One region of the Eubacterium maltosivorans genome, then DNA from elsewhere that is predicted to be linked to it. Evidence: riboswitches for the same ligand, from Rfam matches in the RefSeq annotation. Region 1 holds a riboswitch; each other region holds the start of a gene.
What was found. Region 1 has a riboswitch for molybdenum cofactor ahead of CPZ25_RS06155 (ABC transporter substrate-binding protein). Riboswitches for the same ligand answer to the same signal wherever they lie in the genome.
Positions count from the first base shown of each region.

Region 2: linked by a shared signal. The riboswitch ahead of CPZ25_RS08135 (ABC transporter substrate-binding protein) and the one ahead of CPZ25_RS06155 (ABC transporter substrate-binding protein) in region 1 are both predicted to bind molybdenum cofactor.
Region 3: linked by a shared signal. The riboswitch ahead of CPZ25_RS10030 (ABC transporter substrate-binding protein) and the one ahead of CPZ25_RS06155 (ABC transporter substrate-binding protein) in region 1 are both predicted to bind molybdenum cofactor.

Region 1 covers NZ_CP029487.1:1,246,893-1,257,582, reverse strand. The annotation lists gene CPZ25_RS06190 (extracellular solute-binding protein) at 1-361, opposite strand, end outside; gene CPZ25_RS06185 (sigma-54 interaction domain-containing protein) at 663-2,048, shown strand; gene CPZ25_RS06180 (trimethylamine methyltransferase family protein) at 2,093-3,544, opposite strand; gene CPZ25_RS06175 (MFS transporter) at 3,582-4,838, opposite strand; gene CPZ25_RS06170 (XdhC family protein) at 5,113-5,904, opposite strand; gene CPZ25_RS06165 (ABC transporter ATP-binding protein) at 5,919-6,695, opposite strand; gene CPZ25_RS06160 (FecCD family ABC transporter permease) at 6,695-7,702, opposite strand; gene CPZ25_RS06155 (ABC transporter substrate-binding protein) at 7,767-8,807, opposite strand; molybdenum cofactor riboswitch at 8,799-8,934, opposite strand; gene CPZ25_RS06150 (DHH family phosphoesterase) at 9,027-9,941, opposite strand; gene gpmA (2,3-diphosphoglycerate-dependent phosphoglycerate mutase) at 10,180-10,690, shown strand, end outside.
Region 2 covers NZ_CP029487.1:1,658,095-1,668,784, forward strand. The annotation lists gene CPZ25_RS08105 (pyridoxal phosphate-dependent aminotransferase) at 1-724, opposite strand, end outside; gene CPZ25_RS08110 (TIGR00282 family metallophosphoesterase) at 728-1,513, opposite strand; gene rny (ribonuclease Y) at 2,022-3,566, opposite strand; gene CPZ25_RS08120 (PP2C family protein-serine/threonine phosphatase) at 3,729-4,901, opposite strand; gene CPZ25_RS08125 ([Fe-Fe] hydrogenase large subunit C-terminal domain-containing protein) at 4,901-6,601, opposite strand; gene CPZ25_RS08130 ((2Fe-2S) ferredoxin domain-containing protein) at 6,588-6,839, opposite strand; molybdenum cofactor riboswitch at 6,980-7,097, shown strand; gene CPZ25_RS08135 (ABC transporter substrate-binding protein) at 7,187-8,053, shown strand; gene CPZ25_RS08140 (ABC transporter permease) at 8,132-8,839, shown strand; gene CPZ25_RS08145 (ABC transporter ATP-binding protein) at 8,823-9,521, shown strand; gene CPZ25_RS08150 (MFS transporter) at 9,548-10,690, shown strand, end outside.
Region 3 covers NZ_CP029487.1:2,092,518-2,103,207, reverse strand. The annotation lists gene CPZ25_RS10045 (formate/nitrite transporter family protein) at 1-179, shown strand, start outside; gene CPZ25_RS10040 (flavoprotein) at 315-851, shown strand; gene CPZ25_RS10035 (class I SAM-dependent methyltransferase) at 991-1,833, shown strand; molybdenum cofactor riboswitch at 1,834-1,951, shown strand; gene CPZ25_RS10030 (ABC transporter substrate-binding protein) at 2,031-3,128, shown strand; gene CPZ25_RS10025 (FecCD family ABC transporter permease) at 3,226-4,272, shown strand; gene CPZ25_RS10020 (ABC transporter ATP-binding protein) at 4,274-5,053, shown strand; gene CPZ25_RS10015 (CD3324 family protein) at 5,503-5,781, shown strand; gene rsgA (ribosome small subunit-dependent GTPase A) at 5,919-7,238, shown strand; gene CPZ25_RS10005 (arsenic metallochaperone ArsD family protein) at 7,309-7,695, shown strand; gene CPZ25_RS10000 (transketolase) at 7,965-8,810, shown strand; gene CPZ25_RS09995 (transketolase family protein) at 8,810-9,763, shown strand; gene CPZ25_RS09990 (transaldolase family protein) at 9,774-10,690, shown strand, end outside.

The sequences.
Region 1 (10,690 bases):
CCCGGCCTGGTATTTTAAATTCATCCAGATACAGACTGTCATCATAGCCGTTTAAAGGCTCCAGATAGTCTTTAAGGCTTTCGGAATAGGCTGTGTCCAGTCCAATGATGATATCGCCCTCGGATTTTGTACCCTCGGCTTTGAGCTTTGAGGCGACCTTGCCAGTTGAAAGGCTCTGGACATTGACAGTGATATGGGGGAGGTCCTTTTGAAGCTGTTCAATCATGTCCTGATTTCTGAAAGACTCAAGACAGGAGTAAATGACGACTCGCTGGCCATCCCGCCTGGCGCAGCCGCAGAGATTAAACAGAAGAACAGCGGTGCTGAAAAAAATAATAAAGGCAGATAATTTTCGTTTCATGTGGAGAACCTCCTTTTTACTATTTATATATGCAATATTAATGCCATAAGTCAAAAAAATCAACAAAAACGCTGTATTATTTTTTAATTTACGAAAATTAGAAAAACAAGGCTGTTTATATTGTATAAAAGGGTGAAATCTCTTGAAAAACAAAATTTACTTAACAAAATTTGTTTCAAATTTGAAAATAAGCAGTTCAAATTTGACTCAAAATCAGTTATAATAAGCTAAGAAAACGATTATAATTTTATGATAAGTTGTAAAAATTTTAAAATTACAAAAAATGTAAATGGGGAGAGTTATGGCAGAATTAGGTTACAGTGAAGAATATCAGACATATTTAGACAGCCTGACAAAGGAAACGCTGCTTAAAATTTTGGAGAATGCGTACACAGAGGTTTTTGTGACAGACGCAGACGATCGGTATGTCTACACTAATCCGGCTTGTATGCGCCACTATGGCTTGACGCCGGAGCAGATGAAGAACATGAACCTTCAGAGTGAGCTGAGGCCTGAACGATGGAAAATATCGCTGTCGGGACGGGTAAAGAAGTCAAAAAAGGTCATCATTGCAGAGAACAAGTATTACGCCATGGAGCAAAATGTAGTCACTATCTCTGTTCCGATTCTCGACGAAGATGGAAACGTGGAAATGATTGTATCAACGACTCAGGACCCCATTAACAGCTACGATTTCAGCATTAAGAATGAGGTTAAAACCATCGTGTCAGAGGAAGAGGACTCTGGAGAGATCATCGGCTCAAGCAAGGCAATCAAGCGCTGTCTGTCCATTTTACAGAAGGTGTCCAAAACCGATATCAACGTTCTTATTTTGGGCGAATCAGGGACAGGTAAGAGCTTTTTGTCAAAATATGTTCATACCAACAGCCTGCGCAGGGACAAACCCTTTATATCGATCAACTGCTCGGCAATTCCGGAGACTTTACTGGAATCTGAGTTGTTTGGCTATGTTCCCCATGCCTTTACCGGCGCCAGCAATAAAGGAAAGGAAGGCTTGATCAAAATTGCCAACGGTGGGACCCTTTTTCTGGATGAGATTGGAGAGCTCTCCCTGCCCATGCAGGTCAAGATACTGGATGTTATCGAAAATAAACGCTTTATTCCTGTGGGGAGCACTACCCCGGAGCACGCGGATATCCGAATCATCACCGCTACCAATAAAGACCTGTATCAGCTAGTGCAGGACAATAAATTCAGGGAGGACCTTTACTGGCGTTTGAACAGCATTAAGACCACACTGCCGCCTCTGCGGGAGCGGCCAGAGGATATCATCTCCCTGGCAAACTATTTTTTGAACGTGTTTAATGAAAAGTATAAAACCAATAAGTATTTTTCCAAAAAAGTGCCGCCCCTTCTGTGCGGGTACCACTGGCCAGGCAATATCCGTCAGCTTCGCAATCTGGTGGAAAGGCTTGTGATCCTGTCCGATGGAAAGGTCATTGAGGATTATGATTTTCAGCGTTTCACCTCAGAGGAGGAGTCCGGATCAAAGAGGGTTGTAAACTCTGACTACGAATCAGTGATGGAGGAGGCAGAGCGTAAGCTGGTGGAGAACAGCTATCTTTTTTACAAGAGCAGCCGGAAAATGGCAGAGGCCTTAAACATCAGCCAGTCCAAGGCTTACCGCCTTATACGCAAATATGTGTATGACGAGAAGGAAGACTAGAAATAGGAAAAGGAGATGCGCTGCTGAGCGCATCACCTTTTTGTTTAAAGGTCGTATTTATAAGGATCAGGGAGGTATTCGTTTAGTATTTCTTTTTGTTTTTTGGTCGTTTCAGGAAGCTCGTATTCGTCTACGCGGCGTTGTACTTCCTTTTTAGCGCGGTCCAGGGCTGTTCCGAATTTTTCACGATCCGCCAGCTTGTCACCCTGTTTATTAAAGTACTTCGGCAGGTAGTGTTCTTCACGGTAGTCCTTTGGTGTTCTGCCTTTGAGGTAGTTGCCGCGCGGGCCGACTTTAAGCATAAGGTCAACGCCGTCCTTTTTGTCGGAAATGGCGATGCCTTCGTAGAGGCGTTTCAGCATGGAGACAACCTCTTCATCCAGCACCAGCTTTTCAAAACTACCGAGGTTAAAGGAGCCGAGGGTACCGACAGAGTGAGAAACAAAGTCTGCATTGCCCAGATAAGTTGGCAGAAGGGTCATCATGGTTTCTGCGCCTGCCTGATAGTCAACAGTGAGGGAGTCGGAAAGACCGCCGCCAGAGCCTACCGGCACACCGTAGTAGCGGGCCATGGCGATACCGGCAAAGCCGAGAAGGGTATTTTCAGGGCTGCCGATTGCCAGCTTGACCTCACGCATATCAGTCGGGGCGCTTAAAGTACGGTAAATGGTCGGGGTTCCGGGTTTTACAAGCTGCGTGAAGACCATGGCGGCCAGCAGCGTTGCGTTATCCTGCACAACGGTTCCCATAATGCTTGGGGGGGAGGTAAGATTGGTCATGGAGCAGACTGTGAACTGGACAATCTGGTCTTCATCCAGCATCGCCAGCATATTTTCCAGAACCTCACTGCCGACAGAAAGAGGAGAAATACAGCAGTGGTCAGTCAGAATAATATTTTTGTCCCACACATCATAGAATTTTTTAATGAGCTGGATAGAATCGCGGGTGCCCTGGCGGATGCTCTTACCCCGGGTATGGTTACTGTTGACAATGGTTCCGTAAACAGGTTTGGTATTGTATTTTAGCAGCAATGCCTGCTGCGGATTAAAGAGATTTTCAGAGTTGCGGTCAAGATCCGCGGTATCCGAGGATACGATACGGGTAACATCGATAACATCACTGGACTCGATGAGTTTGTAAAATTTGATGACATCCTCAAGGGTAGAATCGCGGATCGAGTCGTCCTCATGTACCAGCTGGGGAGGGCCGCCGGCGGTGGTGATGACCGGGGCGCCATCCACAGAAATGGTGGAGAAACCAGCGCGGCCATGGAGTTCAAAGCTCTTTGGCACGGTTTGCAGTGCATTATTAATTATATCCTCATCGAGATAGACGATTGAGTTCTCGACACGTGCACCGTGTTTTTTAAAGACATCCAGCACTTCTTCGTGCTTGAATTCTACACCGACTTCCTTTAAGACACGAAGGGTACTCTCGTGGATTTTTTCGACATCATCCAAACTCAGAAACAAGTCATAAGCGTTTTTGCGTAACATTTTTCTACCTCACTTTTATTGTAATTTTAATTGAAAACTAAAGGGCCTGCTGTGTGTTCTTTTTCTGGATCATCCGTCTTAAGATAATGCTGATCAAAAGGCCGACGGTCACAATACCGAGAACGAGCATAAAGATATAGCTGTAGCCTGCTTCGCCGTATTTATCCAGCATATTGCCGCCGATCAGATAGAAGAAAGCATCGGGTGAAAAGGCAACGGCCGAGACAATACCGACGATGGTGCCGTAATATTTGTTCGGGATTCTGGCTTCTGTGATGGGGGTATACCAGCAGGGGACAGACAGGTTATAGATCGCTGCAACCATGAGCAGCAGAATAACCGCGATGATGGCAAAGGAAGGGCTGCCTGGCAGTAGCAGCGTAATGCCGATAACGATGATGCCGAGGATGAAGTCCACTGTCATGACCTTGGTGGCAGATTTCATCTTATCAATAAAAATACCTGAGATGGGATTCATGATAATACGCACGCCATAAGATCTGAAAATGGCGATAAAGTTCATCATGACCACCGGAATGGCAAAGGCATCGGTCAGATAGGGTGTGAAATAAGAGGCGCTGCATTTAAAGGTGTAGGAGCAGCAGCCCATTAAGGCGATCAGCCAGACCTCGGGCATTTTCACGACATCGCCCAGATATTTCAGCTGGAATTTTTCATCCTGATCCTCCTCGGTCAGGTAAGTATCCCGCTTTTCGTTGTAGAAGAACAAAAGGACAATCCCAGGCAGGATATTAAAGAAGGCGTACAGGTAAAGCATGTAACGGAAGGCTTCGACATCGCCGGCCCCAGAGAGGCCTGCGTAAATACCTGAGGCAATGAAGCCAAGAGTCATTCCTAAAAGGCCGTTAAAGGCAAACATAAAACCATACATTTTCCCCTGCTCGTGTTCCTCACCGATGGTATGGGTGAATTTTACAAAAGCGCCGTAGAAAGTGCAGACAACAGTGATGGCAAAACCCATCTGAATAGCCAGCATGATAGGATAGCTGGGAAGCGTGGCCATCAGCAGGATCAGGGCGCCGGTTCCAAAGCTTGAGATAAGCAGCAATGGTTTGAGTGGAAAACGGTCGGATAGAATACCGGCGATGATGTACATAAAGACTGCAATAATACCAAAAACCGTGATCAGCATTCCAAGCTGGCCATCTGTATAGCCGAGGGCCCCCTGCATGGCTTTGTAATAGTAAGTTGAAAACCAGGGCATGACGTTTTGGGAAGAGTAGAGCATTCCCATAAAGAACATGAGAATATAACGTTTTTTCTTAAGGTCCATTGTTTCTTTTCCTTTCTAAAAATGTTTCAGATCTCTGATGCCAATATGTTAACGCAAGATATGTGCCATAAAACAAAATAAATATAAAATTACGAAAATATAGTGTGTTAAAAGGGTTTTGAAAGGGGGTTTAGAAAATAAAAAAAAGAAATTACAAAAAATAATTAAAAGTGAGTCTGAAATGAATCGGACTTTCACAAAAACAACTCAAAGACTCTGGACAAAAAATAAAAAACCGGAGAACCTGTCTCCGGTAAATTTATAAACATATCAATTAGAGATCCTTTAAATGCGCGCCACTTCGTTTGTATTTAACCGCCAGCATTTCAGCGACAATGGAAATGGCGATCTCCTCAGGGGTTTCACCGCCAATATCCATGCCAATGGGCGCATAAACTGCTTCCAGCTGCTCATGGGTAAAACCCTCTGAACGCAGCTTTTCATAAACCGCTGCGATTTTTTTTCGGCTGCCGATCATTCCAAGATAGGCGGCCTTTTTGGTCAGAGCTGCCGCCAACGCTTCTTTGTCAAAACGATGGCCATAAGTAGTAATGACGATAAAGGCTCCAGCGGGAATCGTCAGTGCCATAATCCCTTTGTAGAAGTCCTCGACAGGCACATAGGTATCTGCCAGCAGGATGGCGTCTCCGATCTGGTCCTCTGCACGGGTATCGACCAAAGTGATATCAAAGCCAGCCAGATGGGCGGCTTTCATAAGGGCAGTTCCAACGTGGCCAGCGCCGCAGAGCAGCAGACGCGGCCTTGGGTTTTCAACCTCAATAAATACAGAGAAGTCGCCGCCACAGACCATACCGTTTTCGCTGTTCAGGGCATAATCCTTAACGGCGTTTTCGCCATAGCGGATACATGCCTGAGCGTCCTGTATGGCCAAAAGCTCCGAGCTGCCGCCGCCAATGGTGCCAATGCTGTTGCCATCCGCGGTTACCAGCATTTTGCCGCTTTTTCTGGGGACAGCGCCGTTGGCCCGGATGATGGTGATGACTGCGTAGGGACGCCCGGCTTCCTCCAGCTTAAGCTGTTCTTCCAGTAATTTTTTTGGATTCATGGTAAACCTCCATTTTATAGTTTTGGTGCAAAGCAGACCCGGCGGCCAACAGAAGGAATTTCCTCAAGCCGGAGGTCGATGCCGTAAAGATGATTAAGAAAGGGCTCCGTCAATACCTCCTTACATTTGCCAAAGGTAAAGGTGCCGTCCCGTTCCAGGACAGCCAGCTGATCACCCAGAAGCAGCGCATGGTCGGGATTGTGTGTGGTCAGCGCAATGCCATAGCCCTGAGAAGCCATGGTGCGGATTGTCTTAAGAACCTGAATCTGGTTGCCATAGTCCAGATGGGCGGTGGGCTCATCCATCAGGATAAAAGCCGGCCTTTGAGCCAGAGCTCGCGCAATGCTGACCTGCTGCCGTTCGCCGCCGCTGATTTCGTTGTAAGGCTTATCTCTGAGTGCCGCGATCCCCATCGACTCCAGCGCAGCCATGGCAGCGTCAAAATGAATCTGCTTTGGCCGTTCAAAGGTACCGATGTGCGGGGCGCAGCCTGTCACCACATAATCTAAAACAGAATAGGAAAAGGCAGGGACAATGATCTGTGGCACATAGCCGATTATTCTGGCAACCTCCCGGTGGGAGAGCTTCTCCAGGTTCTTTCCGTCAATCAGGATATTACCCTCCCTGGGCTTAAAAAGGCCTGCAATACAGTTGAGCAGCGTTGTTTTCCCCGCTCCGTTTGGTCCTAGAATGGATATTACCCGCCCAGCGTTAAGGGTAAAGCCAATATTTTTTAGCAGAGGAGCGGCTTCATCATAGGAGAAGGACAACTTTTCAATTTGTATCTTCATCAGCTTACCTTTGCTTTCTGCCGGTATAAAAGCCAGGCAAAGAAGGGTGCGCCGATGAGTCCTGTCAAAACCGAAAGCGGAATTTCCAGAGAGGTGGCGGTCCGGGCGATGGTATCAATGAGAAGAAGAAAAATACCACCCATCAGCATGGTTACCGGGAGAGATTTAATATGGTCGGAGCCGGCCAGCATCCTTGCGAGATGGGGCATGATCAGCCCAATCCAGGCAATGGTTCCGCTGATACAGACCGCACTGGCTGTCAGCAGGCTGGCGATCAGGATGATGATCCATCGGATTTTTTTAACGTTAACCCCAAGGCTCTGGGCTTCAATATCGCCAAAGGAAAGGATGTTGATCCGAAAGGAGAGGCTCAGCAGGATAAACGCGCCAACAGCGAACACAGGCAGCACAGAAAGAATTTCATGAACCTTTATGGAGGCCAGACTGCCCATTTGCCAGAAAACAATGGCGGCGAGATCCGTATCATTTTCAGAAGTGAATTTCATAAGTCCAAGAATTGAGTCCATAAAGCCGCTGGTGATGATACCGGCAAGCACCAGAACAAGGTTGCTCTGGTTGCGCAGGAGCTTTGGAAAGGTCATGGTCATAAGCATGGCGATGATGCCGAAGGCAAAAGCAGACAGCTGACGCGCAAGCATACCGCCGCCCAGCAGGATTGAAAAAGCCGCGCCTACACAGGCGCCCTTGGAGACACCGAGCAAGTCCGGCGATACCAGTGGGTTTTTAAAAATGCCCTGATAGACCGCGCCGCAGAGTGAAAGCACCGCACCAATGCTGACTGCGGCAATGACACGGGGCAGCCGAATGACAAAAAAGACGTTTTCCATGGCCAGATTCCCCGGCTCGCCTGTCATTTTAGTCTGGATGGCATAAAGCATATCCTGAGGGTTAACTGTATAACGCCCAACGCAGCAGGCGATAACCATGAGCGAGAGCAATATGGTGCTCAGTACAATAATGAGATGTCGATGTTTTGTGTTCTTCATAGCAGATAAAATGAAAGGGCCGGCAGGCAATTGCACAGCCCGCCAGCCCGGAAGACCTCAATGCTTATTGAAGCCCAAGCTGTTCCTTGGTAAAGGTTTTGCCGTAGACCATCTGATAGAAGGCATCGACATCCTTCATAAAATCATCTGAGCTGTAAAGATCACCGTGAAGATTATTAGCTGCCCAGCAGACGCCCAGTACAGAGGAGGCGGTGGGGTAGTCCCACGGCTCCAGAGAGGATGGAAAGACATAAACGGCCTTATCCTGTACGGCTTTAATGCTGCTCCAGGCCGGGTCGTTCAGAAGATCGTCGGCCTTGTATTTAGCATAGGAGGGTATCCAGATAATATCGGGATTCCAGCCGACAATCTGTTCAATGCTCACATCGGCGAACTCCCCTTTTTTATCGACCCCGCTGACTGCGTTAGTACCGCCGGCCTTTTCGATAATATAGGTCTGAATCATGGCGTCGGGCGCAACGGTGAGAGGGCTGGAACCGCCTAAAAATAAAATGGACGGTTTTTCAGAGGCTGAACCCACCTTTTTGCTGACATCGGCGATTTTATCGTCGATAAAGGAAGTGATTTCTTCCGCGCGTTTGTCCTCACCCAGAGCCTTTCCGACAATTTTTAGAGAGTTTGTGACTGTGTCGAAGCTTTCATCATTGGGGAGAGCAACAACTGCCGGGACATTGACTTCGGCGAACTGGTCGGCTTGATTGGCGAAACGTTCAGGCAGAATAGCGAGGTCTGCGCCCAACTCCATAACTGTTTCCATATTGATATCCTTGGCCTTACCGATTTGCGGCAGGTCGTCATATCCGTCGATTACTTCCTCGTACAGGCCACGGGCCATATCTTTATTTCCAAATCCGACAATGTATTTGCCACCGCCGCCAATGACAACCGCAGTATTTAAGGATGGATTGTGTGTTCCCACCACCTTCGTCGCTGGTGCAGGAAGCGTCACCTCGCGTCCGATGGCGTCTGTGACTTTAATCTCGCCGGATGCTTTGTCGGACGAGTCCTCCTGCTTTGGGCTGCAGGCAGTCATACTTAAAATTAAAGTAAGGACCAGAATCATGCACAGTAGTTTTTTTCTCATTTTTTTACTCCTTTTCAAATACAGAAGGTAAAGCCGTTTCCAACAGTACCCTATCGTGGCAAAACCATGAACAAATGATTTTGGGCAATCCGTTTTTAGGTTAAGTCCATCAGAGCTTGTTATATAAATTCATTATAGCACGGTTTGATAACGTTTTAAAGAAGAAAAATAAAACTCCCCGCTCCCTGTGACAGAAGCGGGGTTGCAGATGGATGATTTTTATTGAGGATTCACAAGCTCATCCAGCAGCTTAGGGAGCTTCGCTTCAATTTCCTCGTCTTTAAACTGACAGGTGCCGACAGCCTTATGGCCGCCACCGCCATATTTCAGCATTAAACTGCCAACGTCAATGTTGGAAGTCCGGTTTAAGACCGAATAACCAACAGCCACAGAACAGCCCAGACCACCTTTGCCGCTGACAATCCAGGCAGAAATATTCTGCTTTGGATACATACTGTAAATAAGAAAACGGTTCCCCGTATAAATAGGGTCGACGCCGCGCAGATCAGAGATGATGACATCGCCGTCGGTTCGGGTATATTTGTTTACCATTTCCTTAAACTTGGCGGTTTGCTCAAAATAAACTTCGATACGCTCCTGAACGTCGGAAAGGTTTAGAATCTCATCAGTGGACATGGTACGGCAGGCATCAATGAGCTTTTCCATCAGTTGGTAGTTGGAGATGGTAAAATTACGCCAGCGTCCAAGCCCGGTTCTGGGGTCCATCAGAAAACCGATCAATATCCAGCCTTCCGGGTTTTGAATTTCATCAATAGTCAAATTGCCAGAGTCCACCTTGTCGACGGCGGCCAGCATTTCATTGAAATGTGAAAAGCGTTCCTCACCGCCATAGTATTCGTAAATGATTCTCGCACAGGATGGCGTGATACGGCTTTCACCTTTATATTTGCCTTCAAGCTGGTTGCGCTCAAACTCACTGGAATGATGGTCAAACCAAAGGCCGCAGCCCTCCACAAAAGGGACATTTGCCAGACAGTCATCTTCGTTGACCTCTACCAGGCCATCCTGCAAGTCTTTAGGATGGGCAAATTTCCAGTGGTCAATGATTCCGGCTTCCTTGAGCAGCGCGCCACAGACAAGGCCATCGAAATCAGAACGGGTAATTAATCTCATAATATTAGCTCTCCCTCTCAGATATTATTATCATCAAACAGGTGTTTTATTGCCTGTATGTCAATTATAGTTGATAACAGCAGGGACTTCAACTTGATTCTAAAGTAAAATTTAGATAAAGATGGGAATGAATCTTAGTTACAAAAAAATTAAGTATAAAAAAGAATCATTTTTGAAAAATATGCAATTTCCAGAAATTTTTGGGTATAAAATTTTAAAAGAACAGGAGATGATAAAGATGAAGCTTGTACTTTTAAGACATGGTGAAAGTGAATGGAACCGCCTGAACCTGTTTACAGGATGGACGGACGTAATTTTATCGAATAAAGGTATTAAAGAAGCCGCAGACGCTGGCAATATGCTAAAAGGAAAGGACTACGATTTTGATATCTGTTACACCTCTTTTTTAAAAAGAGCGGTGGATACCTTAAACGTGGTTTTGGATACCATGGACCGGGCCTGGCTGCCAGTCATAAAGGACTGGAAGCTTAACGAACGCCATTATGGCGCTTTGCAAGGGCTGAATAAGGCCGAGACAGCAGAGAAATACGGAGAGGAACAGGTCAAAATCTGGCGCCGATCCTTTGACGTCCGTCCACCGGCTCTGGAACCGGATGACCCCAGAAATCCACAGCTGCAGGAGCAGTATCGAAATGTGGAAAAAAGCGAGCTGCCTTTGGCAGAAAGCCTGAAGGATACGATCACTCGCGTTATCCCTTATTATGAAAATGTGATAAAAAAGGATATGC
Region 2 (10,690 bases), 410 kb from region 1:
CATAGGTTTTTGAAAACCCGTTGACCAAAATGGTGTTGTTTTTGATTGCTTCTCCTAAAGAGGCAATGCTGACCGTTTTATTACCATCATAGACGAATTCTTCATAGATTTCATCGGATATCACCAGAATATCTGCCTCCACAGCCACAGCCGCAAGAGCCTGCAGCTCCTCACGGCTGTATAATACCCCTGTGGGGTTTACAGGCGTGTTTAACATCATAGCCTTAGTTTTATCTGTGATAGCTGCTTTCATCTGCTCTGCAGTCATTTTAAAGGCATTTTCAGGGTCTGTATCCACCACTACAGGCACGCCGCCTGCCAGCTTAACCATTTCCGTATAGCTGACCCAGTAAGGCTTGGGAATAATAACCTCATCCCCGGGGTTCAAAATAGTCTGTAAGGCCACAGAAAGACTGCTTTTGGCACCGCTGTTAACAATGATCTCATCCATGCCATAGCTCAGGCCGTTATCCTCCTTCAGCTTTCTGGCAATGACACTGCGCAGCGCCGCTACGCCGGTCACTGCATCATATTTTGTATGACCGGCATCGATGGCGGCCTTAGCGCCATCACAAATGTAAGCTGGCGTGGTGAAATCGGGCTCGCCTGTTCCAAAGCTCACAACCGCTTCGCCAGCTTCACGAAAGGCCTTCGCCTTTTCTGACAGGCTCAATGTCAGGGAATCTATACAATTTTCTACTTTTTCCGATACTCTCGTTCTCATGATCTACTCCTCATAAATCCGGTAAAGCCGTTCGATTTTAACCGGCTGGTTTGTGCAGTCATCAGTCTCAACCACAATCCCGTTAATCTGCCATGGCCGCGCTTTTTCAATGACAAAACGCTCTGGCCGTTTGGTCACCATATTATTGATAATAATATCCTTTTCCACACCAATAACCCCATTTAAAGGGCCTGTCATACCCAAATCAGTAATATAGGCGGTGCCGCCGGGCAAAATCCGCTCATCTGCAGTCTGCACATGGGTATGGGTTCCCACCACAATGGAGGCCTTTCCGTCCAGATAATACCCAAAGGCAATCTTTTCAGAGGTGGCCTCGGCGTGGAAATCCACGATCAAAAGATCAAATTTGCCCTCAATTTCCGGCCACACTCGGCTGAACAGGTTAAAGGGTGAATCCAGCTCCGGCATAAAAATCTGTCCGGACAGGTTCATCACACAGATGGTTTTGCCATTGTGCTCAAAAAAATCATAGCCCTTGCCCGGGCAGGGCTCCGGATAGTTAAGGGGTCTTATGATCCTGGGGAATTTCTCGATGTAATGGACCATTTCTTTTTGCTGCCAGACATGATTGCCCATAGTCATGACATCAATGGGCAGGTTAAACAGCTCCCTGGCATTTTTTTCGGTAATGCCGTTTCCACCGGAAGCGTTCTCGCCATTGACAATGGTAAAATCAATCTGATATTCCTCAATCAGGCTAGTCAGCTGTTCCTTGAGCACTGTTCTCCCTGGCCGGCTGACAACATCGCCAATCATTAATACTTTCATTGTTACTCCAGTCTTCTTTTTATGAATAAATAAAAGGGAAGGGGCTTTGCCCCTCCCCTTTTTTAATTTTGAATCGGATCGCAGATTCCTTTGAAATTTGGACTCCCTTTCGGAGCACAGATTTCTCAAAAGCCTTTCCATCCTTTCAGGATGGCTTTTTCGTCATCTGCGTTAGCTTCGTTACCGCTCACCCGCTCTCGCTCCTGTTCGCTGCCAAATTTCTTTGAAATTTGGACTCTACATCGGAGCACAGATTCCTCAAAAATCTTTCCATCCTTTCAGGATGATTTTTTCGTCATCTGCGTTAGCTTCGTTACCGCTCACCCGCTCTCGCTCCTGTTCGCTGCCAAATTTCTTTGAAATTTGGACTCTACATCGGAGCACAGATTCCTCAAAAATCTTTCCATCCTTTCAGGATGATTTTTTCGTCATCTGCGTTAGCTTCGTTACCGCTCACCCGCTCACGCTCCTGTTCGCTGCCAAATTTCTTTGAAATTTGGACTCAGCGTCACTTAGCATACTCGACGGCTCTGGTTTCGCGGATGACGTTGACTTTGATATTTCCTGGGTATTCCATTTCAGATTCAATCTTCTTGGCAATATCGCGGGACAGCATCATCATGTCGTCGTCGTTGACAGAGTCTGGTTTAACCATTATGCGCACTTCACGCCCAGCCTGGATCGCAAAGGATTTTTCGACACCATCAAAGGAGGTGGCGATTTTTTCCAGTTCTTCCAGCCTTTGCACGTAGGAGACAAGTGTTTCTCTCCTGGCACCGGGTCTTGCGGCTGAGATGGCGTCAGCAGCCTGCACAAGCACAGCCTCAATGGTTGTGGCTTCCACATCGCCGTGATGGGCCTCTACCGCGTGGATCACATTTTTATTTTCCTTGTATTTCTTCAGCAGGTTTACACCAATTTCGACATGGTTTCCTTCAACCTCATGGTCAATGGCTTTGCCGATATCGTGCAGCAAGCCTGCGCGTTTTGCAATTTTAACGTTGGCGTCCAACTCAGCGGCCATCAGGCCTGCCAGATGGGCAACCTCAATGGAATGCTTGAGCACGTTCTGTCCGTAGCTGGTACGGTATTTCAAACGTCCTAGCAGCTTGACAACTTCGGGATGTAATCCGTGGATACCTGTGTCAAAACAGGCCTGTTCTCCAACTTCCTTGATCTGAGCATCCATTTCTTTTTGAGATTTTTTAACAATCTCTTCAATTCTTGCTGGATGGATTCGTCCGTCAATAATCAGTTTTTCCAGTGACAAACGGGCTACTTCACGCCGGATCGGATCAAACCCGGAAAGAATAACGGCTTCCGGTGTATCATCAATGATCAGGTCGATGCCCGTCAGGGTTTCCAATGTACGAATGTTGCGGCCTTCACGGCCAATGATACGGCCCTTCATTTCATCATTTGGCAGGTTGACCACGGTAATGGTATTTTCTGCCACATGGTCTGCTGCACAGCGTTGAATGGACTGCGCAATCAGTTCCTTGGCCTTTTTGTCTGCTGTCGCTTTGGATTCAGCCTCGATCTGGCGGATCATTACCGCCGCTTCGGCACGGGTTTCCTTGGCAACATCATCCAGTAAAATCTGTTTTGCTTCTTCAAAGGTCATGCCTGAGATACGTTCCAGTTCTTTGACCTGTTCTTCGTAGAGGCTGTCCAGCTTTTCCTGTTTCTTATCAAGCTCTTTGTTCTTTCTTTCGAGCTTGTCCTCATTGCGCTCGAGATTCGCTGCCTTTTTATCCAGGTTCTCTTCCTTCTGGATCAAACGGTTTTCCGTTTTCTGAAGCTCGGCGCGTCTCTCGCGGTTATCTCTTTCAATCGCTTCCTTTAAAGCTAAGGATTCCTCCTTGGCATTAAACAGCATTTCCTTCTTTTGGGCTTCGCCCTCTTTAACTGCATCGTTTACGATTTTCTTGGCTGTTTCTTCAGCACTATTTATCTTGCCCTCAGCAACGTTTTTGCGGATAAAATACCCAACGCCAAAGGCAATGACTATACCAACGATTAAGCATATAGTTAATATGTCTATAACATTCACCTCCCTAAAGTAAATATTTTGTTATTATTGTTTTTTTAGACACTCATTATAAAGTCTATTTTATACTTTTTTGAATTTAGTGTCAAGAATCAATGCCATGTTAGAAGTTTATATTTTACCGCTTAAGTACAACTTAAACAAGCCGGCCCGCAGGCCGGCAGTTTATACATACACAATATTGATGGATTTGTTGAGCTCCTTAAGCAGGTTAATAAGCCGCTGAGTGATCTTCCACTTAGAGCTGAGCGCATCGGGAAAATCCGGGTTCTGGTGGGCTGGATTGATGGAGTTGCCCAGAATCAGATCGAGATGGGTGCAGTGATTCACCAGCAGGTCTGCCAGAATGGACGCGCCGTTGTTTCCTTCAAAAACCTCATGGCCCCGGCGCTTGTAGATGTAATCTTCAATGATATTGACGGTTTCCTGAATGGTCAGTACCCCTTCGGTCACGAGATCGATGGACTTCATCCGGCCGACCGGCGGCACCCGTTCCGACATGGTCTCAAGATCAATGTCAATTTTCTCGTCGTACTCCCGGGATACAATATTGCTGGCGGTGCCTCCGCACACCACCTTTGTTCCCTTGGCCTCGTCCAGAATTTCTTTGATCATCTGATCCTTTGTACGATCCAGAGGCGGACCTGAAAACAGCGTCACATACTGGTGTTCCTCGGCCTTCATCACCACAACCGTTGTGTCGTCGCCGGGCTCGCCGCCATACAAATCATTACAGGTCTCAATCATCCGCATGGAGATATCCTTTGACGTAATCATCTTTTCATCATAGGTACGTGCCAGCAGATAGTCTGCCGCGTCCTCCCACTGCCAGCCAAAATTGAGCAGCGTCCCGACCCCGGCGTGGATTACACCGTCACTGAAAAAACCGAGAACATCGTTCTCCTCAATTTTCATGGTGGTTTCATAGATCTGTTTGCCCTGAAACTCGATAGGATGGCGCTCAAGCTCTAAAATTTCCCCATCCCGGATGTAGACAATGGGTGGGTTGTCAAACTCGACGATATAAAGTCTCCGGGTCTTCCAGTAAACCTGGACGATGGTAAAGGTCGAGTAAGCCAGCTTGCGAACCTGACAGACCGGCAGGGTGGCCTCCAGCGTCTCCACCACATCCTTGAGCGACATCTTATCCTCCAGCATGGTCGCCGCAATGGTGGAGGTCATGGTCGCCAGGATATTGGCCTTCACGCCGCTTCCAAGCCCGTCGGCCAGGACAACGATCACGCTCTCATCATTGATGCGGATTTCCACATTATCGCCGCACAGCTCCTGATGGTGCTTGTTGATGCTGTCATGGGCAATATCGACAAAAAAAGCCATTATTCCTCTTCCTCTCTTGTTCCTACAACCTTTTGCAGCCGGGTCAGCGTGACCTTGGTCTCGGCAGTGGTCTCACCCAGCAGCTCTGCGATTTCATGGGCGACACGCATCTGCTTGTCGATAACCTTCTGGGCCATGTCCAGGGTTTCCTCCTGCATCTTCTGATATGCCCGTTCCTTTTTGATTTCTCTGGAGATGTCCACAAATATTCCCATATACATCTTCTGTCCTGGTATGTAGGTCAGAATTTCCATAAAATGGATATTGCCGCGGGCATAAAGTCCCCGTCCGCTGTAATAATTGCCCTCGACATTGTCCAGTTTTTTAAATGGGTTATAGTCAAAAACTTCTACAAAATTTTTATGCAGCACATCGGTTTTAGCGGTTTTAAACAGCTTTTCGGCCGCCCCGTTAAAATCGACGATCCTGAAATCCTTGTCCAGTACCGCGATGGCGTTTGGCGTCGACGCGATGATCAAATTGGAAATGGCCTCATTGCGGTTGCGCATAAAGGGCAGGCACATATCCAGCTCCGCCATGCCGCAGTAAACAGCCGCGGCCTTTTCACGGCAGCTGTCATAGCCGCAGGTACCGCAGTTCAGCTCATCCTTGGGGGTAAACTTACCTGTCTGCCGCAGGATTTCTTCAATGGCTTCCTCCGGCACACCCGCAAAGAGATTCTTCTTTTCAGATGAAAAGCCGCGACCAAAATCCGGCACCTGTTCAGGCGTTTCCGGGTCTTTCCGGGCATTATTATTAATGTAATCCGTCACGCGCTCGATCCGCTCATACTTGACCAGAGGGCTGTGGGTATTGCCTGGGCCGTTGATACAGCCCTCGACACAGGCGTTCATCTCAATCCAGTACTGGCCCTCCAGCTTACTGATATCATCCAGAAAATCACGGCAGTTTTTGAGGCCGTCAATTTTTATGACCCGCCGGACGCCCTGCACGCCTGGTATGCTGGTCTTTTCTACACCGCCGGCCAGCGGATAAAACCGCGCGACATTACAGCCTGCCGCGTCAAAGCTGCCTGCAGGCATATCGCACACCTCAATGCCTTCTTCCTTAAACCACACATCCAGCTCATCAAAGGTCAGCACCCCGTCAATAATCGGGTTAGCCGAATCAACGGCCTCCATTTTTTTAGAGATGCAGGGCCCCGCAAACACAATTTTGGCATTGGGGTATTTTTCCTTCAGCATCATGCCGTGGGCAGTCATGGGGGAAACCACCTCGCTCAGGTATTCCACCACATCGGGATAGTATTTTTCGATCATCATGTTAACCGTCGGGCAGGAGGTCGTGATCACATGGCGTTTTGTCCCCCAGTAATCCTTGGCATAGTATTTTGAGACCTGCTCTGCCCCAATCGCAGTCTCCTCAATCACTGTGAATCCCAGAGCCCGGAGGCCGCTTAGTACCTGCAGCGGGTCATCTGTATTAAATCCGGCGGGAAAGGACGGCGCAAGGCTCAGAACCACGGGTCCCTCCTCCAGCCACTGCTTAATGCTGGCCACATCGCTGGCCACATATTTGGCATTTTGCGGACAAATCCGAAAACAGTTGCCGCAGCCAATGCACAGGTCTTCAACGATCTGGGCCTGGTTATCCATCAGCTTAATGGCCTTTACCGGGCAGTATCGGATACATTTGTAGCAATTCCGGCAGCTTGCTTTCGTGAAATTAATGACACCCATTGTTTCCCTCCATTATCTGATCAAACAGCTGGTCAACGCCCTCTGGCTTAACCGTATAAATATGCTCATCAACCTTAACTGCTACCCCATCGCTGCAGGCGTCCAGGCAGAAAGTCCCCATCAGCTCTACTTCATTCTCGAGTCCCCGTTCAGCCACCAGTTCCTTAAAGCGCTGCACCACCTGGTAGGAACCTTTGACATGGCAGGCGCTGCCAATACAAATATGTATTTCCTTCATTTTTTACTCCTCAATATTGTTCTAATCCCTTTGTTTTTCCAACAGATTAATCCTAGCACGCCTGACAGCCCTTGTCAATTAGTACTGCCGCTTGAATTTTCCGCCATTTTCTGTTAAAATAGTCATATCGAAATCGTTTTATAGATTTATCTATCCGAATTTTTTATCCTAAAGTCAAACCATGGATTCAAAATCGATAGAGTGCGGCGGGAAACGGCTGTGCTTTCCATTGTGAGAAGGATAGATGATAAACGTGCGCACTGCGTTTATTTCCTCCTCACAAATTACAATGGTATAGAAGATTATTCTTTTATATATTTAATTTTCATTATCAAGGAGGAAGAGAAATGAAAAAGAAATTGACGCTGGTCTTAGCAGCACTGCTGACTATGACCATGGTTATCGGCCTGGCAGGATGCAGCAGCAATACTGCTAAAACCGAAAAGCTGGAGCCAGGCTCCAACGGTGAAATTATTATGGCCACCACCACCAGCACACAGGACAGCGGTCTGCTGGATGTGCTTCTGCCCAAGTTTGAAGAAGAAACCGGCATTGCCGTAAAGGTTGTGGCAGTTGGCACCGGTAAAGCCATTGAGATGGGCAAAAACGGTGAAGCGGATATTCTTCTGGTTCACGCCAAATCACAGGAAGAACAGTTTGTGAAAGACGGTTACGGCCTTGAACGTTTTGACGTTATGTACAATGACTTCATCGTTCTGGGCAGCAAGGATGACCCGGCCAAACTGAAGGAAGTCGCTCCAAACGATGCGGTAAAAGCTTTCCAGACCATTGCTGAAACCCAGTCTGAATTTGTATCCAGAGGCGACAAATCCGGTACGCACACCAAAGAACTGGGCCTGTGGGAAAAGGCAGGCGTTACCCCGGCAGGACAGCCCTGGTACATCGAATCCGGTTCCGGCATGGGCGACACCCTGAAAATGGCCAATGAAAAATTAGCCTACACCCTGTCTGACCGCGCTACCTGGTTAAACATGAAAGATAATCTGGATCTTGAGGTTGTTGTCGAAAAGGACGATAACCTGTATAACCAGTATGGCGTTATCGTCGTCAATCCTGACAAGGTCAGCGCTGAGCTGAACACTGACGGCGCAAAAAAATTCCAGGAATGGATTTTAAGCGACGCCGTACAGCAGGAAATCTCAAACTACAAGATTAACGGCGAAGCGACCTTTGTGCCAAACGCCAGCAAATAAGCATTAACTGAATCCAGAATTTATCAGCGTCCGTTCTTCGGGCGCTGATTTTGAATTGACAGACTGACGAGGTTTCTTATGGATTATATTATCAACGGCTTCATTGAGGCTTTCCATCTGCTGATTTCCGGAGATCCGGAAATCTACCAGATTGTCGGGCTTTCTTTATACGTATCCTTCTCCTCCACCATTTATTCCACAGTTCTCGGCGTGCCCCTGGGCATCCTGCTTGGCATCAAGGAATTCAGGGGAAAGCGGATCGTATCCCGGCTGCTTTACACCTTTATGTCTTTTCCGCCGGTCATCATCGGCCTGTTCACCTCACTGGTGCTGGCCCGATCCGGTCCGTTGGGGCATCTAAAGCTTATGTACACGCCCACTGCCATGATCATCGCCCAGGTGATCCTCGTCACCCCGATTATCATGGGCATTGTGTTTAACGACACCACCGTCAACGGCCAGGTTGTGGTGACCATGGGAAAAACCCTTGGGGCCGGCGGCCGGGATATTCTCTTCCTGCTGATCCGGGAGCTTAAGGCCAGCATCATGATCGCACTGGTCACCGGCTTTGGACGGGCTGTATCTGAGGTTGGCGCTGTGATGATCGTGGGGGGCAACATTAAAAACTACACGCGGGTCATGACCACCTTCATTGCCATGAACAATAACATGGGCGAATACGCGGTTTCCATCGCCATGGGTATTATTCTGCTGGTCATCTCCTTTGTGACCAATTCGATCCTTTACAAATATATGGTAGGAGACCCTTATGCAAATCGCGATTGAAAAACTCACGAAAATTTATCATGGAAAAACAGTCTTGTCACTGGACAGCCTGTGCCTTGAATCCGGAAAAATCCACGGAATTTTAGGCCCAAACGGATCAGGGAAAACCACCCTGATGAAATCTGTTGCCGGGCTTCTCACGCCCACCAGCGGCGCCATCACCTATAATGGCCGCACTGGTGATGAAGCCGTGCTGAAAAAGCTGACCTATGCCAGCCATACACCCTATCTTTTTGCCATGTCTGTCTATGACAATATCGCCTATCCCCTAAAAATACGCAAATATGCCAAAGCATCGGCAGCCCCCATCGTTGAGGGACTGCTGCGGGAATTTAAAATCGAAGAGCTTGCAAAACAAAACGCGAAAAAGCTTTCCGGCGGCGAATCACAGAAAACAGCTCTGGCCAGGGCCTTATCCTTTTCACCGGATACACTGCTCTTAGACGAGCCCACCGCCAACATCGACCCTCAGAGCCTGAAAATTATTGAGGCTGCGCTGATCAAAAGAAACCGTGAGGCCGGGCTGACTGTTATCATCATTACCCATAACCCAAGCCAGGCTTACCGTATCTGTGACACTCTGAGCTTTATCGATTCCGGCAGCCTCCTCTTTCACGGCAGTGTTGAAGATTTTAAAGCATCGGATAATCCGGTCATTCAGGATTTCATCACCTTAAATTAAAGGGCAGAAGCCCAAAGGAGGAAGTAATGAACCAACAAACCAGTACCCGCGACAAAGCTTGGAAAAAACGGATCATCCTCTTTTTAACCAGCCAGACCATTTCCCTGCTCGGATCCTCCCTTACTCAGTATGCCATTATCTGGTACGTCACCCTGACCACCACCTCAGGGATCATGCTGACCATTTCCACACTCGTCACCTTTATTCCACAGGTACTGATTTCCCTCTTTGCCGGTGTGTGGGCAGACCGCTATAACCGGAAAAACCTGATTATCTGCGCCGATGCTCTGGTTGCCCTGTCCACACTGGGTCTGGCTTTCAGTTTTTTCATGGGTTACCGGGAGCTGTGGATTATTTTTTTGGTATCGGCTGTCCGCTCAGTGGGTACTGGAATCCAGACCCCCACTGTCAATGCGCTCATTCCGCAGATTACACCCAAAAGTATGCTTATGCGTGTCACTGGCTTTAATGGGAGCCTCCAGAACATGACCATGATTGTGGCGCCAGCAGTCAGCGGCGCCCTTTTGGCCACTGTGTCTGTCGAGTCAACCTTCTTCATTGACGTTGTCACTGCCATCATTGGCATTTCACTGCTTTCCTTTTTGAAAATTCCACCTCACGAACGAGCCCAGTCTGCCAAGAACACAGGCACCATATCCGATTTAAAAACCGGTATTCTCTATGCTTACCGGCATCCCTTTATCAAAGTACTGCTGATTTTTTATGCGTTGCTCATGTTCTTAGTCACTCCTACCGCTTTTTTGACGCCTCTCCTCATTGCCAGAACCTTTGGCGAGGAGGTATGGTATCTGACAGCCAACGAAATCATTTACAGTGTCGGGGCCATGATCGGCGGGCTCATCATTGCTGCCTGGGGTGGTTTTAAAAGCCGTGTAACCACCATCATGGTTTTCAGCACCCTGTGCGGTGTCTTCTGCATTGGGCTGGGCTTCTCACCATTTTTTCTTGTCTTTTTAGGCTTTATGCTCTTTGTGGGCCTAACTGTTCCCTTTATCACCGCGCCCATCACTGTCCTGCTTCAGGAACGGGTGGAAGAAGCCATGCAGGGCCGTGTTTTCAGCCTTGTCCAGATTATGGCAGCCACAGCATTTCCGATTGGCATGACCGTTTTTGGCCCTTTAGCCGATATGATCGATGTGCGGCTGATC
Region 3 (10,690 bases), 850 kb from region 1:
AACACAGCGTTGCCAATATGACTTATATTCCGCTTGGAATTTTCCTGGGGGCAGATGTCAGCTGGGGTCAGATGTTTATTGACAATCTGCTGCCTGTTACCCTCGGCAATATTATCGGTGGCGCCATAATCGTCCCTTGTGTTTACAATTATGCATACCTTCGTAAAAATAAAGAGTAAATGAGAATAATAAAAAAAGCACTTTTTCGCATCAGAAAGGGTGCTTTTATATAAAATTGAGAACGTCTTACGTCTTCGGTTTTATTTGTGCTATAATAAATGAGAAAATTTAAATGTTTACAGGAGAAAAGAAAAATGTTGATTGGAAAAAACATAACCATTGGGATTACGGCATGCACCCCGGTTGACCAGATTCCCGGGCTTATCCGGATGCTGCGAAATGAAAAAGCAGAGGTAAAGGTTATCCTGACCCCGAATGCCCTTAATTTTATTACGCCGCTTCCGCTGCGGCGCGCCTCAGGGAATCCAGTTGAAATCGACCAGTTTGAAGAGCCAAAGGTATGGGACCCTGACCACAAAACCTCAGACCAGTCTGATTTACTGTTGATTGCTCCGGCTTCAGCCAATACCATTGGCAAAGCGGCCAACGGCATCGCTGACAATTTACTGACTACAACTATTTTATCCACCACAGCCCCTATTGTGTTTGCCAATAATATCAATCCGATGATGTACGGCAAGCCCAGTGTACAGCGTAATATTCGGACTTTAAAAGAAGATGGATGTATTTTTGTTGAGAGTGAGGGAGACAGAGCACCCAACCGTATGCCGTCTAACGACCAGATTTTCAAAACGATCATTAAGGCGTTGGAGAAAATGACAGAAGTTTAAAAAATTGAAAAAGTAGGGTAAAAAATTGTCTTTAGTGGAAACTGTATGGACAATTTGAAAAAAACGCGATAGAATTAAAAGGTAATTGTTTTCAAAGAAGACTTAATAAAGATCGAAAAAAACAGTGAAATGTGGTGAAATGATGAATGGTTTAGTAAACTGGGCGGCAATTTCAGAATTGAACCGCCCGGCAGCCAAGGCAGGCCCTATGGATACTGACCCTGCTAAAATGTGGGGTGCGGTTGCCCAAATGTATAATAAAATGGCGCAGCTGGAAAGAGAGTACACTCAGAATCAGCTGGATGCTATGATTATTACAGAGAAAGACACGGTATTAGACATAGGATGCGGACCTGGGAGGCTCTCAGTGCCGGTCGCCAGTATGGCTAAAAGTGTTACCAGCCTGGATGTGGCGCAGCAAATGCTTGAAAAGTGCAGGGAAAACGCCGACGCTGCCGGAGTGTCAAATCTGACCACCAGGCTTTTGAATTGGGATGATGTGAAGCCTGGCGAGAATGTCGAAAAGCACGATATTGTCATTGCGTCACGGACGACAGCCCTTGTCGATCTTATAAAGCTGAACGCATTGGCAAACAAGTATGTCTTTATTCTCTGCTGGACCAAAAGCCCCAGTTTGAAGGAAGTGCATGACGCTTTGTTTTATGGCGTGGACGATACATTGAAGCCCATGCCTCCAATGAACCGTCTTCTTGGATATAATGTGAATTTCAATCTGCTTTATGATATGGGTGTAAACCCAAATGTTAAAGTTGTGACAGATGGCTTCCACTGCGATTATGAAAGCCGGGAAGCAGCATATAATGATCTGAGAATCCTGCATCCGGTACCGGAGGACCGGGAAGAAATTTTCAGAAAAAACGTGGATAAGTGGCTTACGGATTTACCGGGAGGCGGTGTATCCTTCCGACGAGAGACCGAGACCTACGTCATGTGGTGGAAACCGGGAAAACTGGAGTTGTAAAATTAAATATGCATTCGAGTCCACAGGCCTAAAGGAAGTCCCATGGCTGCGGACCGATGAGTGTAGGGGGAAACGCCTGCGCTTTCCGTATTTGAGAAGAATGCATTGAGCTGTTTGATACTAAACGGGCATATTCTTAAACGGGATATGCCCGTTTTGTATATATTAAATTATAGGGAAAGAAGGAGATGTGAGAAATGAAAAAATTTAAAAAAGCCCTATCTGTACTACTGGTGCTGGTACTTCTCAGCTTTACCGCAGCTGGCTGTTCACAAAACAACAGTGACACAGCGAAGTCGGACAATGCGGCGGGAGACCGCACCATTACCGATATGTCAGGTGCGGAGGTAACGGTTCCGGCAGAAGTGAAATCGGTCATTAACCTCTGGCCATCGAGCAACCAGATTATGATTGCGCTTGGAGCGCAGGACAAACAGACCGCCTACATGGCCACTTTGCAAAAACCAAGCTTTACCTGGATGCAGATCGTTAATCCAGCCATTATGGAAAAACAGACTGTTGGTGGGAATGGCGACGTGACCGCTGAAGAACTGTTAAACCTGAAGCCGGATCTGGTCATTACCTCTAGTGATGAGGATGCCGAAGCCTACCGCGCTGCCGGACTTAATGCTGCGTGTATGATGTTCAATAATTATGACGGTTTAAAAGAATCTGTCTTAAAAACCGGCGAGGCCCTGGGAACCAGTGAAAAGGAACGGGCAGACAAATACGTTGAATACCTGGAAAAAAACATTAAGCTGGTTCAGGACCGCTTAAAAGACGTAAAAGATGAAGACAAGCCGGTTGTACACTATGTCGATGGACAGAGCGGCACAAGCCCTTACAAAACCACCGGAAACGGTACAATGCAGGAAGAATGGCTGACTATGGCTGGTGGTAAATTATCCACTGATGGGATTCTTCAGGGAATGAGCAAGGAGATTACACCAGAGCAGTTCCTCAGTATTAACCCGGATGTGATCATTGTGGGCGGAACAGGACAGGCAGACGCCTATGACGCCCTGATGAGCGACGCCTCACTGGCAAACCTGAAAGCAGTTCAGGACGGTAAGGTTTACCGTAACCCACAGGGAACTTTCCAGTGGGACCGTTTTGGCTCTGAGTCTGCACTGCAGGTGCTTTGGGCAGCTAAAACCTTATACCCTGATAAATTTGAAGACATCGACATGAAGAAGGAAACCATTTCCTTCTACAAAGATTATTTAGGCTATGATCTTTCAGATGAATATGCGGATGCGATTTTAGCTGGCAAAAATGCTCCGGACGGACGCTAAGCCGGATTAAGGGGCATAAAGAAATAATGTGAAAGAATAAACAGTCAAAGCCGCCGATTGCCCGGCGGCTTTTTTGAAAATAAAAGGACAAAATTGTATGGCGAGAGATATAAAAGAAAATAGGGTGAAAAATCCGGAAGACAGGCCGCTGGGCTTGGTTTTGGCACTGGCAGCGATTATTGTTATCGCCCTTATTTTAACAGCACTGTGCGTAGGGCGTTATCATGTTCCGGTAATACAAGCTGTCAAAATACTGCTGTCACAGGTTTTTCCCATCACACCAACCTGGGATAAGACAATGTATGACGTCATTATCAACCTGAGACTGCCACGTGTGCTGGCAGCTGTTTTAGTCGGCGGCTCCCTGGCATTGGCAGGGGCCACCTATCAGGGAATGTTTAAAAACCCTCTGGTATCGCCGGACCTTCTGGGCGTTTCTGCCGGAGCCTGTGTGGGCGCGGCTGTTGCGATCCTGATGGGCCTGGGAAGTGGGATGACACAGGTGCTGGCCTTTGCCGGCGGACTTTTAACAGTTTTTGTCACCACCTCCATTCCAAAGCTGATGCACCGTAATTCGACCATGATGCTGGTGCTGGCCGGCGTTATAGTAGGCGGGTTTATGAATTCGATCATTGGCCTGACAAAATACATAGCAGATACCGATACTCAGCTGCCTGATATGACTTATTGGCAGCTGGGAAGCATCGCGAAGGTTACCTATCCCACACTTATGGCAATTGCGCCGATTATGATCATCAGCGGCGCAGTACTTATCATTATGCGGTGGCGGATTAATATTTTATCTCTCGGGGACAATGAGGCGCGATCTCTGGGCGTTAACCTGCGTTTTGAGAGAGGAATTGCCATTATCTGCTCTACTGTGCTGACGGCTTCGGCGGTGTGTATGAGTGGAACCATTGGATGGATCGGGCTTGTAATGCCGCATCTGGGGAGAATGGTAGTGGGCAGTAACAACGTGCGGCTGCTGCCAGTTACCACATTGCTCAGCGCCGGATTTCTGATCATCATTGATACCCTGGCCCGGACGCTTACCGGAGGAGAGCTTCCCCTTGGTATTTTGACCGGCTTTATCGGAGCGCCTTTCTTTACCTGGGTATTGATCAAGCAAAGGATGAGTGAGTGATATGGCATTACTGGAAGTGAAAAGAGCAGGGTTTTCCTATCCCACAAGGGAAAATGTCTTTACAGATATTTCGTTCACACTGGAAAAGGGAGAGATTTTTACCATTCTCGGGCCAAACGGCGCGGGTAAGTCCACACTTCTTAATTCCCTGGCAAATCTGACGCCCCTGACAACCGGCAAGATATTGGTGGACGGCGTGCCTCTGGATAAGATGAGCTCCAGGGAAACAGCTTTTAAAATTGCCTATGTGCCCCAGACCACGGAGATAACCTACGGCTATTCTGTCAGGGACTACATCGCTATGGGAAGAGCCGCGCACGTGGGAATGCTGGTAACACCAAAGAAAAAAGACTACGAAATTGTAGATGAAACCATTGCGCTGCTCGGCATTGAACACCTCGCGCACCGTCTGTGCACTCAGATCAGCGGTGGTGAAAAGCAGCAGGCGTGTATTGCCAGAGCCATTGTCCAGCAGCCTGAAATTATTCTTTTTGATGAACCGACCTCGGCGCTGGATTACGGCAACCAATTGAATATTATGCGGCTCATCAAAAAGCTGTGCGGCCGTGACTACGCGGTTATCATGACAACCCATAATCCGGATCAGCCGATTTTGCTGGAGGGAAAGGCAGGCATTCTGGACCGGGACGGTCACATGATAACAGGTACAGTGGGCGATATACTGAGTGAAGAAACCCTGAGTGCGGTGTACCGCACAGCTCTGCATCTGGTCTATGTGGAGGAGGCAGAGCGAATGGCGTGTATTGCCGCTAAAATTTAAGGCTCTTTGACAATAAAATGCACGAATGTTATAATTTAGAAAAATAATTGAAAGAGGTGTGTTGATGTCGGTTTTGTCTGTTTACATGGTTTTCAACTAAATACAGTTGAAAAGGTACAGCGATGAGGAAGGGATCCCTTTTGTTTTGCTGCCTTTTTTTAAAAACATACCAGACAGACTGCTTCAATATATCGAATCATGGCTGTGCGGCGGCGTTGGCGGTTGTACGGTTTTATATTTGATTTATACTGCCCGCAGGAGCGTTCTGCATCTTTAGAGATGTGGTATGTTGGCCGCGGGTTTTTTGTATTCAAGTTTATGACGAAAGGAAACGATTTATGAAGTACGCATCGGATCGTTGTGCGTAGCAGGGGCTATCGCACAGCATCAGAATAATGATAGGTGTATAGCCCTTGCTTAATCCTAAAAAATAAATTAGGAGGAGCATAATGAGCTATATCAAGGCAGGCGATGTGCTGCCAAAAGAACTTGTTGACAAAATTCAGAATTATATTGATGGAGAATATATCTATGTGCCTCGAAAAGAGACAAACAGAAAAGGTTGGGGGCAGAACACCAATCGAAAACAGGAAACACTTCTGAGGAACCAGGAAATTTACAGGCAGCATACTGAAGGTATGTCCGTTGCAAGTCTTTCGGAGATTTATTTCCTGTCACCCAAAAGTATACAGAAAATTATTGCGAAATTTAAGCTGGAAAACCAGTGATAAGAGCGCCGCAGCTAAAAACCCTGCGGCGCTTTTTTATTTCAGAAAAATAAAGGCGGTTGCTGTGCAGATAGAATAGCAAGTATAATGTTTTTGTGGAAAAGGCGTATTTGATGAAAACAGATTGGAGAAAACAGATGAAAAAGAAAAAATTAAAGGAAAAAATTCAGATACAAAATACAGAAACTGAAAAAACAGAGGCAACCGTTGTAAAAATAATGAACAAGCAGGCACAGGTTCTGGCAGGAGATAGGCTTGTGACCTGCCTGCTGCCGCAGGCACTGGTTTCAAGGAAAAATGCGCTGGTGGTTGGAGATCGTGTGACAATAAGTCCCGCAGATAACAAAGCGTATAAATTATCAGAAGTAATGCCAAGAGAAACGGCCGTTTTCAGAGGAAGTCGGCGTTCTAAAGGAGAAGTGATACTGATAGCTGCCAATATCCACTATCTTTTGGCTGTTGTGACAGCCGATTATTTCAGACATCAGGCGGGTTATCTGGAGTCAGCCATTATCACGGCCAGGCGGGCTGGAATCAAAATAATTATTTTGATCAGCAGATGGGATCTGGTCGGCGAAAGTGAAAAGGAGCTGCTTGAGAAAAAAATAAGCCTTTACAGGCAAACTGCAGACTTTGTCTTTACAGGATCAGATCAGGCTGAGTTTATGGCGATGACCGCGGAAGTGTCAAACAAAACAGGTGTGGTCGTCGGTGACCGGGCCTGCGGAAAGTCGACCATAATCCATAAAATTTTGAACAGTCTTTCGAAGGAGGAAAAAATACCGGAAAAGCTTCCAGCTACACACAGCAGCCAGATGGAAACCGGCCCTCAGAACACCTGGCTGATCGATACGCCGGGCTTCCGCGATTTTGCGCTGCAGGCAGTTACAGAGGAAGAAAAAAATATTGTGTTTCCGGAAATTGCCCGTCTGACCGATATGTGCAGGTTCAGCAGCTGCACACACACGCACGAGGAAGGCTGTGCTGTGATACAGGCGCTTCGGGAGGGGCGCATTGAAAGAGAGAGGTACGACGCTTATCAAGGCATGGGCGGCAGGACGGCTAAGATGAAGCCGCAGCCAGACTACAGACATACAGCCTGTGCAGAAAGTTTTGTGTGTAAGGTGTGCGGAGCGCCTGTTGCGCCAGAAGGAGCAGGCAGTGGGCACAGGAATCATTGTCCCAGGTGTCTGTCGAGCCTTCATGTTGATAACAGGCCAGGAGACCGCGCCTCCTTGTGCCGCGGTGTCATGGAGCCAGTGGGCGTCTGGGTTCGGAAAAACGGCGAGTGGGCGATCATCCACAGATGCCGACTGTGTGGTACGTTCAGTTCAAATCGTATTGCGGCAGACGACAATCCGGCGCTGCTGCTGTCGATTGCTGTCAAGCCACTGACAAGCCCGCCTTTTCCTCTCAATAAGCTTGAGGAAATGCTTGGTAGAAACGGTATGTCTTAAGAACACTCAGAAAGCGTTTCGGCCTGTTGCTTTGGGGTATCTAGAAAGAAAAACGAAAGCAGGTGTCATAATGATGCATCATATAGAAATTTTCGATCCGGATATCCAATGCTATGCCGGAGAGTGTGAACCTATGGGCAATAAAGAATACATGCGGATTACCACGATGGTAGAGAATCTGAAAATAGCGGGAAAAGACATTATCCGTTATAACCCTATGCAGGAGCCCTCGCTCTATAAGGAAAAACCTGAGCTCAGGCAGCTTATGGATGAAAAGGGTGTAGAAGCCCTGCCGGCAGTGATGCTGGATGGCAAAATCGTCAAGAGTGGTGAGTATCCATCCAATAAAGAGCTTTTGGACTGGTCGGGATTGACACAGGAGGAGCTGGTTAAAACCATCATGCAGAAGAAAATGTCAAATTGTAAATGCGGCAATGATCTGGATTGCTGCTGCTAAATAAAAATTTTTGAGAGGACTGGCAAAGCTTGCCAGTCCTCTTTTCTTAATAAAAAGCTTAATGCTTAAGGCAGGTTTCCATAAAAATTTATACCATGACGGGTTAAAAGGAAAAGCACCAGACTACGTCTTGGGAGAGTATGACCAGTTAAAATCGTTAAAATATAGACAATTTAAGAGGATTAAAAAAGCTTGACAAACGGTTACAGTACAACTATACTAGTCTTAACTGGTCATGACCACTAATGATGACCGAGGGGGAATTACTTGTGGATAAAATCGAATTAATTGAGAGAAAGGCGTTTAATATCCGAAATGATATTGTAAAAACCATTATAGAGAATGGTGATGGTCATGCCGGACCGTCCCTATCCTGTACGGACATTTTGGCGACACTGTACTTTGGGGTGATGAAGGTTGATGTTAACAAACCCAAATGGGAAAAAAGAGACCGTCTTATCCTGAGCGCGGGGCATAAATGCCTGGCGCTGTACGCGGCGCTGATTGAAAAGGGATTTGAGAGTGAGCGGGTACTGCATAGCTATAATCATTTAGGGACAATCGTGCCAGGACATCCGGATATGAAGAAGTTCCGGGGGGTGGATTTCAGTTCCGGAGCTCTGGGACATGGGCTGCCAATTGGCTGCGGTATGGCTCTGGACGCAAAGCTTAAAAGCCATGACAACCGAGTATTTGTGCTCATGGGCGACGGTGAGCAGGGAGAAGGCTCTAACTGGGAAGCGGCAATGTTTGCAGCGCACCATAAGCTTGACAATCTGGTTGCCATTATTGACCGGAACGGCCTGCAGATCAACGGCACAACAAAAGAGGTGCTTAACAGTGCAGATCTTGCGGAAAAATATAAAAGCTTCGGATGGGCAGTAGAGGTTGTAGATGGCCACGATGTGGCGGCAATGTTAGAAATTTTTGAACGGACACCCGCTCAGGCCGGCAAGCCGACGATGGTGATTGCCAATACCATCAAAAGCAAGGGAATGTCTTTTGCGGAAAACAACGTGAAATATCATCACTGGAATCCGGGAAGAGATTCGGAGGAGGCCAGACAGGCATTGGTAGATTTACACAACTATCAGAAAGCAAAGGGGTGGTCATAATGGCAGAAACAAAATTGAATCCAAGAGATGTCTTCGGCGAAGTGCTTCTGGAAATTGGAAAAACAGACGAACGCGTTATGGCCATATCCTGTGATTCCGGCGCCGGTTCCGGCATGAACTCTTTTAAAGACGCGCTGCCCTTACAGTATTTAGAGGTTGGGATCAGCGAGCAGGACGCCATCGGCATTTGCGCCGGCCTGGCGGAATCCGGCAGAGTGCCGGTGGTATCAGCCATCGCTCCCTTTATCAGCATGCGGTGCTTTGAACAGATCCGAAATGATGTGGGCTACTCTAACATGAACGTAAAGATTATTGGTTCAAGCAGTGGTCTGTCTCATTCTAATTTGGGCTCTACCCACCAGGCGCTGGAGGATATAGCGATTTTAAAAACAGTGCCGAATATGGTGATTTTTAATCCTGGCGATGGCTATGAGGTAGAAATGTCGCTCAGAAAGGCTGTGGCGTGTAAAGGTCCTGTTTATATCCGGATGCCGCGAAACGCCATGGAAATGCCAGTAGATCCGGAAAAGCGCAGCTTTGAAATCGGCAAGGGGGAGAGCCTTCTGGACACCGGCGACGATGTGGTCATTCTGGTTACAGGGACGCTGAGTATTGATGCGCTGGAAGCAGGACAGCGGCTGGCAGAAAAGGGCTATAAGGTCAAGGTGCTGAATTTTACAACCGTTAAACCACTGGATAAAAAGCTGATCCGTAACGCGTATAAAAACTGCCGGCTTATGTGTACGGTAGAGGAGCACATCACCACTGGCGGCTTTGGAAGCAGTGTGCTGGAGCTTCTTTCAGACATGCCGCATCATGCACCAGTACATGTACTGGGCATTGAGGCGGGTTCTACTCAGACAGGGCCGTACCGTGAGCTTTTAGATTACTATGGTTTAAGCGCGGATAAGCTTACAGAGACCATTGAAACTTACATTCATAATTTAGCATAAGGAGAGAGACATGGAGATTAAATGCAGTTTAAACACATTCAAGAAAACAGACGTCACATTCATTGACAGCGAAAAGGCTTATATCAGCAGAGTGGCCGACCGGCCCATCGCTTTTGAGACCTTTCAGGCATTAAAGCCATACGTGAAATCCGTCGGCGTGACCGACGAATTTAAAAAGGTCATCGACACCTTTGATGTGCCAGAGGGAGAAACGCCGGCAGGCTTCCGGATAGAATATAAGCTGGAGGAGGACGGTGCCCTCAGAGCAGATTTGGTAAGAGATATCAGCTATGACAAAAATGGCATGAAACGGCCGACAAATGTCCTGTTTTCAGCAGACAGCGCCAATCCTTACGAAGTAGCGCCTATCAAAAATATTCTCGCAAACCTGACCTGTAACCCTGGGATCATCTATGATCTGTTCATCAATAATCCAAAAGCAAATGTCGGCAACCAGTTTAAAACAAGAGACGAGGTTATGGCAGAAATCGGCAGGATTCTTGGCCCTGGAGCAGACATCAGCGTTGAGCTGAACGACCCCTTCGGCAAATCTGACGCTGAGATTCTGGAAGAAGCCGCCAAATTTAAAGAGATGCTGTCCGAATACCGCGTGGTCATCAAGGTCCCTCACACTGGACCAGTCAGCAAAGAAACCGTTGACCAGCTCCTTACAGGTGACAAGAAATTTTCAATCCCCTGCGACGCACCCGGTACAGCCGAAGCGCTGAGAGGCCACAATATCGCATTAATGCTTCAGGAAAACGGCTATCGGGTTAATTTCACCCTGATGTTTGAGCCCTATCAGACCGCCCTTGCACTGCAGGCAAAGCCCTATTTTATCAACAGCTTTGTCCGCCACCGCTTTATGCAGTCCGAAATTATGAAAAAAGGGCTCGCGGCTTATGAAGCAACACGAGATCCCAGGTA